3 regions of the Rhizobium sp. SJZ105 genome follow, and region 1 is predicted to be linked to each of the others. Evidence: riboswitches for the same ligand, from Rfam matches in the RefSeq annotation. Region 1 holds a riboswitch; each other region holds the start of a gene.
The links. Region 1 has a riboswitch for cobalamin ahead of nrdH (glutaredoxin-like protein NrdH). Riboswitches for the same ligand answer to the same signal wherever they lie in the genome.
Positions count from the first base shown of each region.

Region 2: linked by a shared signal. The riboswitch ahead of FB593_RS05135 (CbtB domain-containing protein) and the one ahead of nrdH (glutaredoxin-like protein NrdH) in region 1 are both predicted to bind cobalamin.
Region 3: linked by a shared signal. The riboswitch ahead of FB593_RS21600 (DUF1852 domain-containing protein) and the one ahead of nrdH (glutaredoxin-like protein NrdH) in region 1 are both predicted to bind cobalamin.

Region 1 is NZ_VIUP01000001.1:1,819,966-1,826,878, reverse strand. Features, by position in the region: gene FB593_RS09240 (sugar ABC transporter substrate-binding protein) at 1-18, shown strand, start outside; gene FB593_RS09235 (ABC transporter permease) at 241-1,323, shown strand; gene FB593_RS09230 (ATP-binding cassette domain-containing protein) at 1,323-2,105, shown strand; gene FB593_RS09225 (nucleoside triphosphate hydrolase) at 2,102-2,731, shown strand; cobalamin riboswitch at 2,863-3,087, shown strand; gene nrdH (glutaredoxin-like protein NrdH) at 3,343-3,564, shown strand; gene nrdI (class Ib ribonucleoside-diphosphate reductase assembly flavoprotein NrdI) at 3,577-3,975, shown strand; gene nrdE (class 1b ribonucleoside-diphosphate reductase subunit alpha) at 3,963-6,152, shown strand; gene nrdF (class 1b ribonucleoside-diphosphate reductase subunit beta) at 6,169-6,913, shown strand, end outside.
Region 2 is NZ_VIUP01000001.1:1,015,811-1,022,723, forward strand. Features, by position in the region: gene FB593_RS05115 (GNAT family N-acetyltransferase) at 1-99, shown strand, start outside; gene FB593_RS05120 (type 1 glutamine amidotransferase family protein) at 121-687, shown strand; gene FB593_RS05125 (hypothetical protein) at 792-1,106, opposite strand; gene FB593_RS05130 (CbtA family protein) at 1,111-1,827, opposite strand; gene FB593_RS05135 (CbtB domain-containing protein) at 1,839-2,021, opposite strand; cobalamin riboswitch at 2,187-2,412, opposite strand; gene FB593_RS05140 (c-type cytochrome) at 2,504-3,424, opposite strand; gene FB593_RS05145 (c-type cytochrome) at 3,511-3,945, opposite strand; gene FB593_RS05150 (LysE family translocator) at 4,061-4,690, opposite strand; gene FB593_RS05155 (helix-turn-helix transcriptional regulator) at 4,824-5,549, shown strand; gene FB593_RS05160 (metallophosphoesterase) at 5,655-6,524, opposite strand; gene FB593_RS05165 (superoxide dismutase) at 6,657-6,913, opposite strand, start outside.
Region 3 is NZ_VIUP01000009.1:73,961-80,873, reverse strand. Features, by position in the region: gene FB593_RS21615 (peroxiredoxin) at 1-204, opposite strand, end outside; gene FB593_RS21605 (methionine synthase) at 868-1,896, opposite strand; gene FB593_RS21600 (DUF1852 domain-containing protein) at 1,921-2,898, opposite strand; cobalamin riboswitch at 3,001-3,214, opposite strand; gene FB593_RS21595 (hypothetical protein) at 3,436-4,716, opposite strand; gene FB593_RS21590 (glycosyltransferase family 2 protein) at 4,809-6,776, opposite strand.

The DNA of each region.
Region 1 (6,913 bases):
AAGAAGTGCTGGGGCTGATACTTCACCGTTGAAATCAGCGGGGGCAATTTGCCCCCGCCCTTGAACCGGAATGGTTAAAAAGAACGATCTGGGTGATCGGACAGGAACAAACGAGCGCGCCCGGCGTCCGTGGACGTAACTGAGGCACGCTTCTCAACAGTTTGAATCTACGCATTGTCCCCTCTGGAAAATAATCCCGGGTTCTGGGCTGATGCGATGGAGCGATCGGGAGGAAAATCCATGAGCGATCAGCCAGTGCGGGCTCAACCGCATAATGAATTTGAAAAAGTGCTGTCGGGAAGTTCGACTCAGGTCGCTGCTTTCGATACGCACAACAAGAGTTTGCTTGAAAAATTCCAGCACTTTCTGCATTCCAGCCCGGCGGCCGTACCGCTGATCGTTCTGGTATTGTCGCTGGCTGTCTTCGGCATGACCCTGGGCGGCAAGTTTTTCTCGGCCTTTTCGCTGACCCTTATCCTTCAGCAGGTGGCAATCGTCGGCATCGTCGGCGCGGCACAGTCGCTGGTCATTCTGACTGCGGGTATCGATCTTTCGGTCGGTGCGATAATGGTCCTGTCCTCCGTCGTCATGGGACAGTTTACGTTCCGCTATGGTTTGCCTGCCGAACTCTCGATTATCTGCGGTCTCGCAGTTGGCGCATTTTGTGGCTTTATCAATGGCGTGCTGGTTTCGCGCATGCGGCTGCCGCCCTTCATCGTTACACTGGGCATGTGGCAGATCGTGTTGGCCACCAATTTCCTCTATTCGGCCAACGAAACGATCCGCTCACAGGATATCGTCCAACAGGCGCCCATTCTCCAGTTTTTCGGCAACAATATCCGCATCGGCAGCGCCGTCTTCACCTATGGCGTCATTGCGATGGTTCTGCTGGTTGCCCTGCTCTGGTATGTGCTGAACCGCACCGCCTGGGGTCGACATCTCTATGCAGTGGGTGATGATCCCGACGCAGCCGAACTGGCCGGCGTTAACGTCAAGCGCATGCTGACGACCGTCTACACACTTTCCGGGCTTATCTGCGCCTTCGCGGGCTGGGCTCTCATCGGCCGCATCGGCTCGGTATCGCCGACCGCCGGTCAGTTCGCCAACATAGAATCCATCACCGCAGTGGTCATCGGCGGCATATCGCTGTTTGGCGGACGCGGCTCGATCATGGGCATGATCTTCGGCGCGCTGATCGTCGGTGTCTTCTCTCTCGGCCTGCGACTTATCGGAACAGACCCACAATGGACCTATCTGTTGATCGGCGTCCTTATCATCTTGGCTGTCGCAATCGACCAGTGGATCAGAAAGGTAGCAGGCTGATGGCAAAAGAACCTATCCTCACAGCACGCAATCTCGTTAAACGCTACGGTCGTGTGACTGCGCTCGACAATGCCGATTTTGACCTTTATCCGGGCGAAATCCTCGCCGTCATCGGTGATAACGGTGCTGGAAAATCCTCTCTCATCAAGGCGATTTCCGGTGCGGTGACACCCGATGAAGGGGAGATCAGGCTTGAAGGCAAGCCGGTACAGTTCCGCTCGCCAATCGAGGCGCGCAAGGCTGGTATCGAAACCGTTTATCAGAACCTTGCGCTGTCTCCCGCATTGTCCATAGCCGACAATATGTTTCTCGGCCGTGAAATCCGCAAACCCGGTATTCAGGGAAGCCTGTTCAGGGCACTGGACCGTCCGGCGATGGAAAAGTTTGCCCGTGAGAAACTCTCTGAACTCGGCCTGATGACGATCCAGAACATCAATCAGGCGGTGGAAACCCTCTCCGGCGGCCAGCGCCAGGGTGTTGCGGTGGCGCGTGCAGCCGCCTTCGGCTCCAAGGTCGTCATCCTTGACGAACCGACGGCGGCGCTCGGCGTCAAGGAAAGCCGCCGCGTTCTCGAGCTTATTCTGGATGTGCGCGCGCGAGGGCTACCGATCGTTCTCATCTCGCACAACATGCCGCATGTTTTCGAGGTTGCTGACCGGATTCATATTCATCGGCTGGGCAAGCGTTTATGCGTCATCAATCCGAAGGACTATACCATGTCCGACGCTGTCGCCTTCATGACGGGCGCCAAGGAAGCGCCAAAGGAAACGCTGGCCGCATGACGTTGAAGCTTGAAACGATCGTCGAAGACGTTCTTCGGCGGGCAGAGGATAAATCTCGTTTTATTATTGCCATTGCCGGTCCCCCTGGGGCCGGCAAATCCACGCTGGCGGATGCCCTGTGCGGTGCCCTCGTGGCGCGCGGCGAGGCTGCGGCTGTCCTGCCCATGGACGGCTTCCATATGGATAACGGTATTCTCGAAGAACGGGGGCTCTTGCCGCGAAAAGGCGCACCGGAGACCTTCGACGTGCGCGGCTTTCTTGATATCGTCTCCGCAGTTCGTCAGGGCGGGCAGGAAGTTCTTGTCCCGGTTTTTGACCGCTCCCGCGAAATTGCCATTGCCTCCGCTCGCGCCATCGCGCCAGAAACACGCTTCATTCTTGCCGAAGGCAACTATCTGCTGTTGAACGAGGCGCCGTGGACGAAGCTTTCCGGCAGCTTCGATCTTGCCGTCTTCGTAGGCCCATCCGTTGCGGTGCTCGAGGAACGCCTGCGGGATAGATGGCAGGGCTATGGTCTCGATGCGACCGAGATTCACGCCAAACTGTTCGAAAATGATCTTCCCAACGGAAAGCGGGTGATTGAGAACTCCCGCCCCGCCGATATTCGCATCGATATCTGGGAATAACCCGCCGCTTCCGTCCGTAGGCGGCATCGAGCATTCACCGTTAAGCCTTTGTTGACCATGTGTTGAATCTTTTTGATCCACAGGGTGGGGCTTTCGCATGTCTAATTATTGACGAAAAAAATTCCTCATATACTATATGTGGTGTTCAAGGTTCTTTCGATTCGCAAGCGTCGGGAGCTAAGACGGGAATTCGGTGCGCAACACCATTATGGTGAAGCAATGCCGAAACTGCCCCCGCAACTGTAAGCGGTGAGCATCGTTCCGATTTGAGCCACTGGCGCTAAAAGCTCCGGGAAGGTGGGAATGGATGTTTTGACCCGCAAGTCAGGAGACCTGCCTTGAGCGAAAACGTCCACGGGCGGGGTGTCCGGAAGGAAGGTGTATGACGCAAATGAATTGCGTGCGCCCTTTTCTGCCCCCTCCAGAACAAGCTTCGGGGTGAAGTCATGCCAGTGCATTTTTATGAGTTTCTACGCTCGTCGGCGTAGACAGCGATCTTACGCGGCCTCACCCGCGCGCCTCGCCAGAATGACAGAACCATCGCCACCCGCTTGCGATTGCAGGCGGGCAATGTTGAGCCGTGCGTAAAAGCGGCTTCGAAAGAGGAAACAATGACCGTCACCGTTTACAGCAAACCCGCCTGCGTCCAGTGCACTGCCACCTATCGTGCGCTTGACCGCATCGGTGTTAGCTACGAGATCATCGATATCTCCGAAGATGCGGATGCCCTCGATCGCGTTCGCGGCCTCGGTTACATGCAGGTTCCCGTGGTCGTTGCCGGCGAACGCCATTGGGCGGGTTTCCGTCCGGACATGATTGGCTCGATCAGCTGAGGAGGCGATGCGATGGGGCTGATCGTCTATTATTCCAGCCGGTCTGAGAACACTCATCGCTTCCTTCAGAAACTGGGGCGACGATTGCTTCGCCTGCCGCTCGGCGCCGAGGAAGACGTTCCTCACGTGTCGGAGCCCTATGTTCTCGTCACCCCCACCTATGGGGGCGGCGGCATGAAAGGAGCGGTACCGAAACCGGTTATCCGGTTTTTGAACGAGCCCTCAAACCGAAATCTCATTCGCGGCGTCATAGCGGCGGGAAATACGAATTTTGGCGCAGCTTTCGCATTCGCCGGAGATATCGTGTCGCGTAAATGCGCGGTGCCGTTTCTCTACCGCTTCGAGCTTCTCGGCACGGAGGAAGATGTCGCCAACGTCAATCATGGATTGGAACGATTTTGGACACGCTGACCTCGAGCGCGGTGCGCAACACGGATGCCAAACAACAAGTAACCGCCGCGCAGAAACACCTGGACGCGGGACTGGACTATCACGCGCTGAACGCGATGCTGAACCTCTACGATGAAAACGGGAAGATCCAGTTCGACAAGGACCGCCTTGCGGCACGGCAATATTTCCTCCAGCACGTCAACCAGAACACGGTGTTTTTCCATAATCTCAGGGAAAAGCTCGATTATCTCGTGACCGAGGGATATTACGAACAGGAGGTGCTGGACCAGTATTCCTTCAATTTCGTCCGTGACCTCTACGACGAGGCCTATGCCAGAAAGTTCCGTTTTCCGACATTTCTCGGCGCCTTCAAATATTATACGTCCTATACGCTGAAGACCTTCGACGGAAAGCGTTACCTGGAGCGTTATGAGGACCGCGTCTGCATGGTGGCGCTGGCTCTGGCGCGTGGCGACGAGCAGCTTGCCCGCGATCTGATGGATGAAATCATTTCCGGCCGCTTCCAGCCGGCGACCCCGACCTTTCTCAACGCTGGCAAGAAAAGCCGCGGTGAGCTGGTTTCGTGTTTTCTGCTGCGTGTGGAAGACAATATGGAAAGCATCGGCCGGTCCATCAATTCAGCATTGCAGCTTTCCAAGCGTGGCGGTGGCGTAGCACTGTCCCTGACCAATATTCGCGAAGCCGGCGCGCCGATCAAACAGATCGAAAACCAGTCCTCCGGCGTCATTCCTGTCATGAAGCTGCTGGAAGATTCGTTCTCCTACGCCAACCAGCTTGGCGCGCGCCAAGGCGCTGGTGCGGTCTATCTGCATGCCCATCACCCCGACATCATGCGTTTCCTTGATACGAAACGTGAAAACGCCGACGAAAAAATCCGCATCAAAACCCTTTCGCTCGGCGTGGTGATCCCTGATATCACCTTCGAACTCGCGAGAAACAACGAGGATATGTACCTGTTCTCACCCTATGATGTTGAGCGGGTTTATGGCGTGCCGTTTACCGAGATTTCCGTCAGCGAAAAATATCAGGAAATGGTCGCCGACAGCCGCATCCGCAAGAAGAAGATCAAGGCACGCGAGTTCTTCCAAGTCATCGCAGAAATCCAGTTCGAAAGCGGTTACCCCTATATCATGTTCGAGGATACGGTTAACCGCGCCAATCCGATCGCCGGCCGTATCAGCATGAGCAATCTCTGCTCGGAAATCCTACAGGTCAGCGAGGCGAGCGAGTTCAACGACGATCTCTCTTACAGCCATATGGGCAAGGATATTTCCTGCAATCTCGGCTCGCTCAACATTGCTTCAGCAATGGATTCGGCTGATTTCGGCAAGACGATCGAAACCTCCATCCGGGCGCTGACGGCCGTTTCTGACATGAGCCACATCTCGTCTGTCCCTTCCGTGGAAAAGGGCAATGATGCGAGCCACGCCATCGGGCTTGGTCAGATGAACCTGCATGGCTATCTGGCGCGCGAGCGCATCTTCTACGGCTCCGAAGAAGGCATCGACTTCACCAATATCTATTTCTACACGGTGACCTATCACGCCATCCGCGCCAGCAATCGCCTTGCCACTGAAAGGGGCCAGAGCTTCAAGGGCTTTGAAAACTCCAAATATGCCTCGGGCGACTACTTCGATAAATATACCGACCGGGAATGGCTGCCCGCGACGGAAAAGGTCCGCGACCTTTTTGAGAAAGCCGGCATTTCCATTCCGACACAGGAGGACTGGAAAGCGTTGAAGCAGGCCGTCATGGAGACCGGCCTCTATAACCAGAACCTTCAGGCCGTGCCGCCCACAGGCTCGATCTCCTATATCAACCACTCGACCTCCTCGATCCATCCCATCGTCTCGAAGATTGAAATTCGCAAGGAAGGCAAGATCGGCCGTGTTTATTATCCGGCTTCCTACCTTTCGAACGACAATCTCGAATATTATCAGGATGCCTACGAAATCGGTCCGGAAAAGATCATAGATACCTATGCGGCGGCCACTCAGCATGTCGATCAGGGCCTGTCGCTGACACTGTTCTTCCGCGATACGGCAACGACGCGCGATATCAACCGGGCGCAGATCTACGCCTGGAAAAAAGGCATCAAGACCATCTACTACATCCGTTTGCGCCAGATGGCGCTGGAAGGCACGCAGGTTCAGGGCTGCGTATCCTGCACGCTCTGAATTGAGGGACAAGACAATGAACATTGCCGTAAAACCCGCGTCCCGTATTCGCGCGGTCAACTGGAACCGCATCGAGGATGACAAGGATCTCGAAGTCTGGAATCGCCTGACATCGAATTTCTGGCTACCGGAAAAGGTGCCGCTCTCCAACGATATCCCGTCCTGGGGAACGTTGAAGCCGGAAGAGCAGACCCTGACGATCCGCGTCTTCACCGGGCTGACATTGCTGGACACGATCCAGAACGGCGTCGGTTCCGTGCGCCTGATGGCGGATTCGGCGACGCCGCACGAGGAGGCGGTGCTTTCCAACATCTCCTTTATGGAGGCGGTCCACGCCCGCTCCTATTCCTCGATCTTCTCGACGCTCTGCTCCACGCCTGACGTCGATGACGCCTATCGCTGGTCGGAGGAGAACGAATTCCTGCAACGCAAATCCGCGCTCATCATGCGCGAATATGATAGCGGAAATCCGTTGAAAATGAAGGTCGCCAGCGTGTTTCTGGAGAGCTTCCTGTTCTATTCCGGCTTCTACCTGCCTATGTTCTGGTCAAGTCGCGCCAAGCTTACCAACACGGCCGATTTGATCCGTCTCATCATTCGCGATGAGGCCGTGCATGGCTATTACATCGGCTACAAGTTCCAGCGCGCGCTCGAACGTCTGGGCGAAGCGGAAAAACAGGAGATCAAGGATTTCGCCTTCGATCTATTGCTCGAGCTTTACGACAACGAGGCCAAATATACCCAAGACCTCTATGACGGCG
Region 2 (6,913 bases), 800 kb from region 1:
GCCACGACCGGCAATGTCGCCGCGCATCGTTTCTACGAAAGCATGGATTTCGCGCCGCGCCCGGTCACTGGCATGCGCTACATGCAGTCTATCGCCTGATTGCAACCTTCGGAGACGGCCATGACACGGATTGCCATTGCGCTTGCGCAGGATTTTGCGGACTGGGAACCGGCGCTGCTTGCCGCCGCCGCGCGCGGCTATCTCGGCGTCGAGATCGTTTACGCAACCCCGGACGGCCGGCCCGTGGTTTCAATGGGCGGGCTCAACGTTACGCCCGACACATCATACGACGCGCTTGATCCTGCTAACATCGATGCGCTCGTCATTCCCGGCGGCCTCAGCTGGGAAAAGGGAACGGCTGCCGATCTTGGCGGGTTGGTACAGCGGTTTCGCGAGAAGGGCCGGCTGGTTGCCGGCATCTGCGCGGCTGCCAGCGCGCTTGCAGGCACGGGCGCCCTTGATGACGTCACCCATACCGGAAATTCGCTCGCCTCTCACAAGGCCTATCCGTCCTATCGCGGCGAAGCGCTCTATCGCGACCAGCCAAAGGCGGTCAGCGATGGCGGCATCGTAACCGCAGCCGGCAGTGCACCCGTCAGTTTCGCAGTGGAAATTCTGAAACACCTCGGCCTCTTTGGTCCGGAAGCCGAGGCGGAACTTCAGGTTTTTGCGGCGGAACACCGGTGAAGCTCACCTTGGTGTCGAGAGTTTTGCGGATCCTCCCACCCTCATTCCTGTGCTTGTCACAGGAATGAGGTGGTGTGGAAGTTAAGCCGTGAGACCATCACAAATCACCCCTGATCAAGCACCCGGCAGACACGGGGCGCGACATCCCCGCACTCCCCCGCAATCGCACGGCGGATATCGCGGCTGTTGAGATGCAGACTGCGACCGGCCGGCAAAGCCGAGCGTTTTATCTTGGCAAGGGCTGCGACCGTAAAGGCAGCCTCATTCTCATGAAAATAGGCGAGCGCCGCTTCCCGTTCCGGGCTGACGCCGAGGACTGCCTTGAAGGCAAGGCGATGCACGGCGCAGAAAGCGCCGTGACAGGGAACGGCAAAACGCAGCGCGTCGAGTTCCTCACTCCATTCGGCTGCGTCCTGCATGGTTTCAAGCTTGCTGGAAGCGCTTCAGGAAAAACGCGCTCAATGTTCCGAGCAAGGCCCAGAAGACAAAGCTGGTCACGGTGGCGGCAACGATGAACTGTCGTTCCAGCGGCAGCGGTGCCAGCGCATGTTGACCTTCCGGCGGCAGGGGCGCGCCCACCACATGTGGTGCAACGATCAACACCAGTGCGAGCACGATTGCCCAGGGTTCGCGGCGGAATGCGATCAGCGCAATGCCGCCTGCGGTCGCCGCCACCGTCGAAAGCCACCAGATTTGACGCGCCTCAAGCGCGGCCGCCGGGCTGCCCGGCAGTTCCGGCGGCAGGCCGATCATCGGCGCAAGCATGACGGCGGCAAAACCGGCCACACCCCACAAAAGGCCTTCGCGCCAGCCGGCATTGGTGCCGCGCAGCGAGATGAGGCCGGTCAGCACCAGCGCATAACCGATGGCGGTCAGCACGTTGGCGGCGACCGTATAGGCGGTGCGCTCGAAGCCGTCGGCCGGAGACCAGGCTTCCTCATTATGCTCGTGCGCGGGAACGGCAGCGCCGGTCGTGGCCGGAGCATCATGGCTGTGGGGCGCTTCGCCACCGGCATTTTCATAGGTTTCCGCCTTCAGGATCAGCGGCGTGGTGCCGAAAGCCTGCATGGCCGAAACGGCGAAGCCGCCAACGATGCCGACGAGGACGGCGGTAAAAACGATATTGCGAAAGAACGACATGCTTTTCCCCCTCAATGGCAAGGGAAAGCATTGGCATGACGTGTGTCATGCGCGGCGTTGTGAACGGCTTCCACATGCGAAAAGCCGACAAAACCGACGACGAACAGGCCAAGCACGATCGCCGTCAGCGATTGCGCGAAGCTGCCCGTTTTTGCTGAAACGGCGGCATTTGCCGTATTCTGGTTGATGGACATGGTGACCCCTCTTACGGCGCGACCCCGCGCCTTTAGACGCGGCGGAACGGCAAACGCCGTGCAGCCGCATGCGATACACTTCACCACGGGGATACGAGACTGACACAGGGCGGCACGTTCAAGCGCCACCACCCTGAAATTCCGCTCTTCCGGACACCCCGCCGGCATGGACATTTCCGTGATGGCAGGTCTCCTGGCTTACGGGTCAAAACCTGAAACACCTTCCCGGCATTGCCCTCGCCCATATCCGGCGAGATGCGTACCAGTGGCATTTCGTTTCAGGCTCTCCGCTCACAGTTGCGGGGGCAGCCACGAATGAGGATGTCTCCCTATCGTGTTCCCTTTTCACCTTCCGGAACGCCCGGAAGGAACCATCACAGGATCGTTATCCGATGGGTGTGGGTGGGAGTCAATGGCAGGCCGGCGTGAGAATCGCGCGCCGTGGCTGGATGCCGGATCAAGTCCGGCATGACGGCGAAGGGCTACCGTGCCGGGATGGCCTTCAGATAGGCGGCGATCGCATTGCGGTCTTCGGCCGTCAGATGCGCCATGTTCTGCTGCACCTTGACCATGGAGCCGCCGACGCTGTCGAATTCCGGGGTGAAGCCGGTTTCCAGATAGTTGGCAATATCGGCCGCCTCCCAGCTTCCGACGCTCTGCGAGCCGGGGGTAATATCGGGAATGCGGCCCTCGCCTTCGGGATTTGGACCACCGGCCAGCCATTTGCCATCGAGAAAACCGCCAAGTGCATTGCGCGGCGTGTGACATTCGCCGCAATGGCCCGGGCCTTCCACCAGATATTGGCCGCGCAGCAATTCGGCATTGGCATCGGCAAGCTCGACGCGGGGTGGCGCGGATGTATCGAAATAGAGGAATTTCCAACCGCCCAATGCCATGCGCATGTTGAAGGGGAACGGCAGTTCATGATCCGGCGCGTCATTCTGGCTGGCGGGCAGAACCCGCAAATAACCGAAGAGGTCGTTGATGTCCTTCTGCGTCATGCGGGCATAGGAGGCGTATGGGAAGGACGGGTAGAGATGTTCGCCGTTCTTGCCGACGCCGCGCGTCATCGCATCTCCGAATTCCGAAAGCGTCCAGCCGCCAATACCATGCTGCGGATCGGAGGAAATATTGGGCACATGGAAGGTGCCGAAGGGGCTTTTCAACGCTTGCCCGCCCGAAAGCGTCAAAAGCGCATCGCCCTTGGCATCTGGTGCCGCATGGCAACTTGCGCAGCCACCCGCCCAGAACAGCGTTTCGCCATTGGCAAGGTCCGGCTCGCCAAGGCTCACCCAGTGGCTGGGTGCCTGACGCACAGGCGCGGTGACCCAGGCGAAAATGCCGAAACCGGCAATGGCCGCCACCGCGATCCCGCCCGCGAGCTTCGTCCAAATGGAGGCCATGACCCCTCTCCCCATTATCACCTGATGAGATCAGGCATCATTCCCGCTGAAAAAAACGCCGCCGGGAAGCGGCGTTCTTAGTAGGATCACTTCTTCAGACGGTAGGTCTGGTGGCACGCACCACAATCGGCACCGAGGGTCTGCATGGCGGCGGTGACGCCTGCCTGATCGGCGGGAAGGCTGGCGAGGACCTTGTCCGCATCGGCACCGAGCTTGGCGGCCTTGGACTTGAAGTCATCGAAATTTTCCCAGATCGCGGGTGCCGCAGCACTGCCGGTCTCGCTGCCCGGGGGAAACTGGTCAGGGAAAGCCTTGGCGTTGGTGCTGATGGTCGTCACGGCAGCCTTCACGGCTTCGGCGTCATAAGGCTTCTGGCCCTTGGAGATGGCAGCAAGCGCCCCCATGGAGCCGCCGATCTGCTTCATCATGCCTTCACGTTTTTCGACTTCGCCGGCAGCGTAGACCGCTCCGGCGCAAAGACAGCCGAAAAGCATGGCCGCCGCGATGGTTTTCAGTTTCATACACTCTCTCCTTGATTCCGGCAGATGCCGAACGCGCGATAACGGCGCGAGGATGCCCTTTCCGCATGGCGAAAAGAAGTCACATTGCAGTGAATTTCCCCAAGAAAACAGAAGTCTAGGAGAGTGCTTCCCAAAGCGTAACCAGGGCTGCGGCAATCAGCATGAAACCGGCGGCGCGGCCGATGAAAATCGTCGCGGCAGGCGAGGAAACGAGCCATGCCCGGCTTTTATCCGCCGTCAGCGCCAGAGCGCCATAGACCGTGAACTGCGTGATGGCCACCATCGCGCCCATTACCAGCCCCTGCATCCAGATTGGACCATAGTCGGGTTTGAGGAATTGCGGATAGATCGCCATCATGAAGAGATAGGCTTTCGGATTGGAAAGGCAGGTGAGCACGGCCCGCCAGAACGCCTTTCTGACAGAGGCGCTCGCCTGCGCCTCATCGCCATTGACGGTGATGGCGCTGCGCATCAGGCCGACGCCGATCCAGACCATGTAAGCGGCGCCGGCGACCAGCAGCGGCAGGAACAGCGACGGCATCCAGGCGGCAAGCATGCCGACGCCCAACGCACCGTAAAGTGAATGCACCATGCCGCCGGCGCTCATGCCGCTTGCGGCGGAAAGCCCGGTTCTTTTGCCACCCGTCAACGCACTTGCCAGCACGAACAGCATATCCATGCCCGGCAGGATGATGATGCCGAACAGGACCAGAAAGAAAAGCCAGAGATTTTCGGCGTAACTCATGTCAGTATCTCCCAAAACAGTTTGCGACACATTCGGGAAAACTCATGTTTCTCAATGTGTTTTGCTGCTTATAGGAAAATCCAACTGACAGCGTTGTGTCAGTTGCGTTGGGAAACCACCGGGAAAAACGGCAATGCGCAAGGCATCGAGACTGTTCGAGATCATCCAGATCCTGCGGGTGGCGCGCAGGCCGATCACCGCGCAGACCATTGCCGAGGCACTGGAGGTCACGGTGCGCTCGGTCTATCGCGATATTTCGGCCCTTCAGACCATGCGCGTACCGATCGAAGGCGAACGCGGCGTCGGTTACATCCTGCGTCCCGGCTTCAACCTGCCGCCGCTGATGTTCTCCATCGAGGAGACGGAGGCGATCGTGCTTGCGCTCGCCATGGTCGCGCGCACGGGCGATACCGAATTGCGGCAGGCGGCCAAAAAGGTCAGCGACAAGATTGCCGCATCCCTGCCCGAACCCCTGTCGAAAACCCTGTCGGCCAATGCCCTGCACGCCTGGGGCAGCATCGCGCCCTCACCCGCCGGCGTCGATCTTGCCATGGTCAGGCGGGCGGTGCGCGACGAGGAGCGGTTGGACATAACCTATGGCGATGAAACCGGCGTGGAGACCCGGCGACAGATCCGGCCCATCGCCACGATCTATTATTCGGAGACGACCAATATCGTCGCCTGGTGCGAACTCAGGCAAGCGATCCGCAATTTCCGCTCCGACCGCGTTCTGACCTGCAAGACAACCGGCAGCTTTTTCAAGATGGAAGGCGAAAGGTTGCGGCAATTGTGGATGAGCGGCTGGCAGAGCAATCAGCTGAGGACTTCGGAACGAACGACGAATCAAGCCGGCGCGTAAAGCAACTGATTTAGCGCGTCTTTCAACCTTCGTTGTGTGTCGGTGCCCCCCGTCTCAACCGCCATTCCTGTGACAGTAATGACGGTTGAGAGGGTGGTGCTGACTTCAAAGCACGGCAGCGTTATGCTGCAAGTGCTCCAGCACCCTATCGTCTTCCCGCCCGAAACCGCGGATGACGATTCGGTCGGCAAACACATCGGCAATGGCGAAGGTGTTCTGGTCGGGCGTATCCACCATGCCCTTGAAGTTGACGAAGTGAGTGTTGCCCTGCACCCCGTAATTGCCCTCATGATTATGGCCGCTGAACCATGCGACGACCGAAGGATGTACATCCAGAAGATCGAGGATGCGGGGCGCGTCCCACATATTATGGGCGTTGTCCGGATAGACCGGATAGTGGCAGAGAATGACCACTTGTTCACCCGCCGCATCCGCCTTTTGCAGAACGGTCCGCAGCCATTCGAACTGTTCGTCGCTGAGCGACGCATTCCAGTCCTGCGCATTGATCGCACCCACCTCTTGCAGGCGCTTCAGACGCTCTTGCGCCAGCGTGCGGCGCGGATCGCCGGGCGGCGGGGCAAACAGGCTGACCTCGTTGCCGTCAAGCACCACGAAACGTATCTCACCGATGGTGAAATCGTGCCAGGGCGACGCCATGCCGAGGCGGGCATGAATGGCGGACAGGTGTTCGGCGGCAACGGCGAAATCGTGATTTCCCGGCAGCATCACCGAAGGATGGCGAAGCTGCTCGTAGACGCCAAGGATCGCATCGAAATTTTCAAAACCGCGATCGATGATATCGCCCAGCGTTACCACGAAGGCCAGTTCCTCGCGATTGAAGGCGTCGATCGCTTCGCCAAGCTTTTTCGGGCTTTCGGCATAATACCGGCCCATATCCGGGCGGGGTTCGGCATCGGCATATTGGGGATCGGCAACAATGCCGAATGAGAAGAGCGGTGTGGTTTTTTCAGTCATGATGCGCCGCGATAAACCGGGCGGATGACAGGCTTGTGACAAATGGGAGCGACACGCTGGATTGTCGACCTCAAAAGCAGAACACCCGGCCTTTGGGGGGCCGGGTGCTCAGAAAATTACAATCCGCAAAACTTACTTGGAAGCGGCTTCGTAACGCTCCAGGACGTAGTCCCAGTTGATGAGGTTGTCGACGAAGGCTTCGAGGTACTTCGGACGCAGGTTGCGGTAGTCGATGTAGTAGGAGTGTTCCCATACGTCGACGCCGAGGATCGGTTCTGCGCCATGAACCAGCGGGTTTTCGCCGTTCGGGGTCTTGGAGATTTCGAGCTTGCCGTTCTTGACGGAAACCCATGCCCAGCCGGAGCCGAACTGCGTGGTGCCGGCAGCGA
Region 3 (6,913 bases), on a different contig from region 1:
GTCCCATCCGTCAATCGCCTTTCCTCCGGGCGGGCTTGTCCGGGGGTAAGCATAGACTACGGTTAACCCCGGCTCACGCAGATCGACGGTCGTGCCATCCGTCGCAACCAAACCAATGCCAGGCAACTCCATCCCGGGTAAATGCCTGGCTGCTCCGTCGTCACGTGGGGTAACTAATTGCTCATCCCCGCCGGGTTCAATCATTGCCACCTCGTTGCTCTTCCTGTCTGTCGACGTTGCGACGTTAGCCGATTTTCATACTACCGCAATGTCATGTGCGCAGGTGCAAAGCTGCCGTCGCGATTCGCGCCTTCAGCCTCGATGGAATACGAACGCCACACCTTCATTCGATTTGACAAAGTCACTGATTGGCAAGTCTCTGGCCGATAGTATCGTTTTGGAATTTTCGCTGAAGCGATGTTCTGGGGCAACGGCTTCTTTGTCTTGGGATCGCTGCTACCGGGTGGCCACCACTGTCCCCATTTCCACAAGGCAATTGCTGCTCTCGGCAAATACGTCCTGCTGACTGAGACCCACTTTTTTTGGCGATCTTAGCGGCCGTCGTGCTCCCGAGATTTTCGGCGTCTGGGAAGTTGTTCTGTTTGGTAAAAGTCACGAAGACGTCGGTGGCGTTGTAATAAATGTCTTCCAACCGAGACGTTTGGCGCAGACACTCATCAGAAACAGGGCCGATTTTTAGAGAACAGGCCGTCTTGGCAGCTTTGCGCCAAGAGGCGGACATCCGTCGAAGCTGTCAGGATGATCCGCGCCGTGACCTTATAGCCATTCGTAAGTCTCCCAGCGTTTGTCGCGATGGGCGCGGTGGCGGCGAACGGCTGCCATCCGCAGGTTCAGACTATCAAAAAACTAAACAGTGAGCTCTCTTCGGACGATCTCAGCTCCTGCGCTCAAGGAATTCAGCTTGTCTCTTGCCACACGACGAGACAGGGGGGCCATGCCGCAATTGGTGCAGGGGCAAAGTTTATCTGCGTCGACAAACTTAAGCGCCTTGCGCAGCGTTGCAGCGACTTCCTCCGGGGTTTCGATGGTATTGCTTGCCACATCGATGGCCCCGACCATGACTTTCTTACCTCGAACAAGTTCCAGAAGATCCATTGGGACATGAGAATTGTGGCATTCGAGGGAGATCATACCGATGCCGGATTTCTGCAGCTTGGGGAGAGTTTCCTCATACTGCCGCCATTCTGACCCGAGTGTCTTTTTCCAATCCGTATTGGCCTTTATGCCGTAACCGTAGCAGATATGGACGGCGGTCTCGCACTTCAGCCCTTCAATTGCCTTGTCCAAAGTGGCAACACCCCAGTCATTCACATCGTCAAAGAAAACGTTGAAGGCAGGTTCGTCGAACTGGATGATATCGACGCCGGCAGCCTCCAATTCCTTTGCTTCCTCGTTGAGTATCCCGGCAAATTCCCAGGCAAGCTTTTCACGGCTCTTATAATGGCCGTCAAAGAGAGTATCGATCATCGTCATCGGACCCGGCAAAGCCCATTTGATGGGTTGTTTGGTCTGCTGGCGCAAAAACTTGGCGTCTTCGACGAACACGGACTTCTGGCGAGACACGGCGCCGACGACTGTCGGGACACTCGCATCGTAGCGATCGCGAATTCTGACTGTCTCGCGTTTTGCAAAATCGACCCCGTCGAGGTGCTCGATGAAAGTCGTGACGAAATGTTGGCGTGTTTGCTCGCCATCACTGACGATGTCGATGCCGGCCTGTTGCTGATCGTCGAGTGAAAGGCGCAGGGCATCTCTCTTGCCTTCCAGTAATTCCTCGCCCTCCAGCTTCCAGGGCGACCACAGTTTTTCGGGCTGCGCAAGCCAGGAGGGTTTCGGCAGGCTGCCAGCGGTCGATGTGGGGAGAAGTTTCTTCACGATGGGACCTCTTCTAAGTGATGCTCAGGCGGGGCGGTGAGCAAACAATTGCTCAAGGACGGCGCGGTATGGCTTGATGAAGTGTTTTTCGGTGAACTTACCCTGATCCACCGCCAAGCGATTTCGTTCGTCGCGATCGTAAATGACCCGGGTCAGCGAATAGTCCTGGTGCTTCAGGTTGGGCTGGTAAAATGTCCCGGCTGCTGCGTTCGCATTGTAGATTTCGGGGCGATAAATTCTCTGAAACGTTTCCATCGTGCTGATGACGCCGATTAGCTCAATATTGGAGTAGTCGCCCAGCAAGTCCCCAACAAAGTAGAAGGCCAACGGCGCAACGCTGCCTGCTGGCATGAAGTAGCGAACCTGCAATCCCATTTTCCCGAAATACTGGTCGGTGGACGAGAACCCATTCTGCCGGTATTCGACGCCCATGACGGGGTGATGATTTTCGGTCCGGTAATAGGTCTTGCTGGTCGAGGCGCTGATGCAAATGACCGGCGGCTTGCGAAAGTACGAGCGGTAGGCATCCGACCGCAGAAAAGACTTGAACAGGTTTCCATGCAGGTCGCCGAAGTCGGCCGGAATGCTGAAGGCAGGAACGCTCTTGTTATGCTCCGGCAGCACAATGCTGAAGTCGTAGTCTCGCACATAGGAGGAGAAGTTATTCCCCACAATGCCGTCGATACGTTCACTGGTTTTGTGATCGATGATCGTCGTCTTCAGTATCTCGATGAGGGGAAATTTTTCACCTGCGACATCGAAGCTCATGTCGACCGAAATGATCTCCAACTCTACCGAGTATCGGTCCGATTTGGGATTATCCCAGTGCGCGAGGGCGTTGAAGCGGCTGTCGATCATGCGCATGACATTGCGCAGGTTTTCCTGCCGCTTTTCGCCCCTTGCCAGATTGGCGAAATTGGTGGTGATGCGCGTATTTTCTGAAGGACGATAGTCCTCATCGAAGGGTACGCTCGTGATCGTAAAAATGCAGGTCTGAGACATGTTGTGCCCCTATAAAGTTGGGGGCATGGGTCTGCGGACGCATAGCAAGAGAGGCCGCGACAATGCAGCCTTTGCTACGGCACACTGGGACACCCCGCCCGTGGACGTTATTTCACCAAAGGCAGGTCTCCTGGCTCACGGATCATCACTTCCGTCCGTCTTCCCGGGGTAAACCAGTGACATATTGGACTTCAGCTCGCCGCTTACAGTTGCGGGGGCAGCGTCGGCTTTGCCGCATGACACGGAGCACCGACTTCCCTCTTAGCCCCGGCACGTTGCGTGCAACGACTGGGGAACCTTAGGCGTGACGACCATATTGTAAGCCACGTCATCGGTCAACATCATATAACGATATCTTTATGTCTTTAAGTTTGCATTTCCATCGCCGGTTCCGACCGAACAGATTGCATTCGGCGCGGCAGTCAACGTTGCGGTTTTACGCTTTTCGCCGCTTTCAGCAGCGTCATGCGTCCCAGTTTTCAATCTCCGGCGCAACGGCCTGGAGCAATATCCTTCTGCTGCCGCCGAGACGAACGATTATCCCTCACAAAGACGAATACAACCGCTTTTTCTAAGAAAAGGGTTCCAGCCTTTCGCTGCAAGGATTGCCCAGGCAGTGGCCCCGACATGCGGCAACCTGAAATATTTGAAGTCGGCAAAGGTCGAGGTCGGCCCGATCATCAGCCCGGTCGTCAGTTCGTCCCCGACTGTCGCGTAGATCAGGTTATCGGGAGATATTTGTGCGGCAATGGTGGCAAGCAGCGCCTCGGCCCGGTCGGCATCGCCGACCTGCTGAAACGCCAGCGCGGCCTGGGCCGTACCTTCCAGCCACACACCATCCCGATCGTCGTTAAAATCAAAACCTCCCGCAACCGCATAATGCCGATCAACCCAATGCAGAACACGTCCACTGCGGCCCCGAAACTCTGGCACGGCGAGAATGGGCCAGAGTTCGGAATCTATTCCGGACTGGCTCGAGTTGGGTGTGTCGCTTCCGGGTAGGCTGCCGACGTAAAACCGTCCCTGCTGCTCATTCCACATCGCATCAAGAAATTTGCGTGTATTATCCCGCATCGCCTGCCAGGCGCGCGCTCCCTCAATTTCGGCGAGCCAACCCGCAACGGCATATACATCGAGATTATGTTCCGTCGATTTCCACTCGAGTTTTGCCGGTGCAGGCTCATGACCGAATGTGCCACCTGTGTAGCCGATATCGCGGACGCCCGCCGTATGCGCATCGATCCAGCGCATGAGTTTGGTCGCTGCCTGCACATAGGACGGATTGCTTAATCGTTCACTGGCAGTGAGAAGCGCAAGTGCCGCCCAGGCCAGGTTGCCCGTTGCGCTGCCGACCTGATAGTCATCCTCGACCCACGTCTTGCTGGCCTCACTCCAGAAACCGGGCAAAAGCATAGCATCATTTTCGTTCGCAACGGGGCCGGAACGGTAGGCGTTGCGCAGGCGGCCATCGCTGTAATAGCGATCGTTGTTGACGGCGAGCAGCAGCGCATCGGCAACCCTTTTTGCCTCGGTATCGTTGCCACAGGAAAAAAGGGCAATCGTCGCCAGGGCATTGTCATAGGTGAAACCCGCATTTGAAAGAGCGGGATCAAGCGCTTTGCCGCCGGGTGCAGGTTCAAAGCTCCGAAATACGAAGGGGGTGGTGGATTTGTCCATCTTCCCAACGAGACCCGCACACAAGCTAACAGCAAGGCGGTCGCGAACTGATCCGGAACCGGTGCGCCCATCGCCACCAGCGACCACTCCTGTTGTGAAGCAGGTCATGAGAACTGTCGCGACGATCGATTTGACAGACATGAGTTTTCCGTTTGGTAGGCGCTTTTCCAAACAAGCCCGCCTCTAGCTTGCAGTTTACGTCGAGCACGGTCCCGGGTTTGGCGCGAATTGTCTTAGCTGAAGGCCCTTGCGAGTAACATCTGCATGGACTTCAAGAGGTCGCCCTGTTCCGCGACATTTTCGGGCGCATTGCGGAAAAGCAGCCTCAAGATTGCACGATGCTGGTCGGCAGTGGGGGTGAGAGTGAATTTGCCGGGCGTTTGCGACACCTTCGTTGCATCGATCTGCACCCAGCCCACATCGGGCACGTACAGGGACTCTGCCTCGGCGTAAGACCGGTTGAAATCCGCCAGGGTCGCGGTTTCGGTCGAAAGCGCCACGATCCGTACCGCCTTCACCTCGCTTGCGCACTGCAAACGGCCTTCGAGATCCACGCCGATCGGCTCTTCCTTGTCGACACGTGGTAATTCAATGCAGCAGATGAGGCTGGTGAAGGCAATCACCATAGCGACCGCCGACCAGATGAGGTTGAGACAATCTCGCGCCGAAAATTCTACAGGGGCGTCCCATGCGTAAACGGCGAGCAGAACTGAAACCGCGGAGGTGACGGTGACGATTGCGAAAAATAGCGCTGTAGGCCCATGAATGCGCACCTGTGACCGGTCACCACCTTTCTCCGTGACTTTAAAGGGACGTCCGAAGGGTTTGCGCATAGCCTGAAACAAGGTGATGGTGATGGGAACAGCGGTCAGCGCATGCGTCACTTCGGTGAACAGCGGTAGGGTGCGTTTTCCCGATATCCAGGTGGAGTAGGCCCAAAACAAAGCCAGTGACGACAGTCCAAATTTCATGAACATCAGCTCGTCGGCCTGGAGGGCGGAAACGCCTGTCAGCCAGTAGATCGATGGTGCCAGCAACAGGCAGAGAATGAAAGGCTTCGACAGCCAGCAAAACAGCCCGTGCAGATAATGCAGCCTTTGTGTCAGCGTGAACTTGCCACGCCACAATGGTCCCGTCCGCAGAAGGCCGATCTGAATGGTGCCCAGGCACCACCGCGTGCGTTGCGTGATATATTCTGGCAGGCCCTCAGCCGATAGACCGACACTGAGTTTTTCGTTGAGCCAGCGTGTGACGTAACCTCGCTCCATCAGGCGGTAGGTCAGCAGCATATCTTCGGAAAGTGCATCATGCGGAAACCCGCCGAGCTCGTTGACCGCCGCACGCCGCACGACAAAACTCGTCCCGACGCAGAAAGCGCAACCGACCGCGTCCTTGGCCGGCTGGAATACATCAAAGAATACACGTTGATCATCGACGAAGGAATTGCGGATGCCGAGGTTGTGCTGGATTGGGTCGCAATTAAAGTAAAATTGCGGTGTCTGCACAACCGCTACCTTGGGATCGGCGAAAAGACCGGTTACGCGACGAAGGAAGTTGGCCTGTGGCGCGAAGTCCGCATCCAGTACCATGATGAAATCGGAAACCTGTGGCAGCGCATTGGTGTGTTCAAGTGCATTGTTCAGATTTCCCGCCTTGGCATGTCTATTGTCCGGGCGCGTCACATAATTGACGCCGACCGTTTCGCAATAGTCCCGTACTTCCGGCCTGCGCGTGTCGTCGCAGACAAAAACACGCAGCTGCGGATATTGCATGGCCTGGGCCGCGATAACCGACTTCTCAAGGACGTTCAAAGGTTCGTTGTAGGTGCAGATAAAGACGTCAACGAGTGGCGCATCGGGATTAGTTGCAATCGCGGCTTCCCCTCTATCAGCCAGAAAAGACCAGTCCGTCCGCCTCGTCAGGATCAGGATCGAGCCGATGGCGTAAAGAACGGAGATCAGCTCGAAGGTGAAATAAATGTAGTTCCAGGCAGTCTCCAGAGAAAGCTCGAAGGGTGGCAGCGTATCGGTGGCGCGCCAAAATATGTAAAGGCCAAGAGACAGCAGCATAATCGCACTGAAGGCCAACCGGTCCAGGACCCTGCGCGGGTCGGCCAGTATGGTAAACAGGATCGCGCAAAGGGCGATGACAAGATTGACGTAGAGTACCGACTGAACATCGCCATCAGGGCTGAAATACATCGACTTATCCTCATGGTTGGTCGGGCGCGCGGCACGCCGCGCGTGAATGAGGTTGCTTCGAGTGTCTTAAACAGGTGGTGGGTCGCCCTGCGGGTTTGCATCGCACTCCCGCAGGGGCCCGTCCAATCCATGCGGGT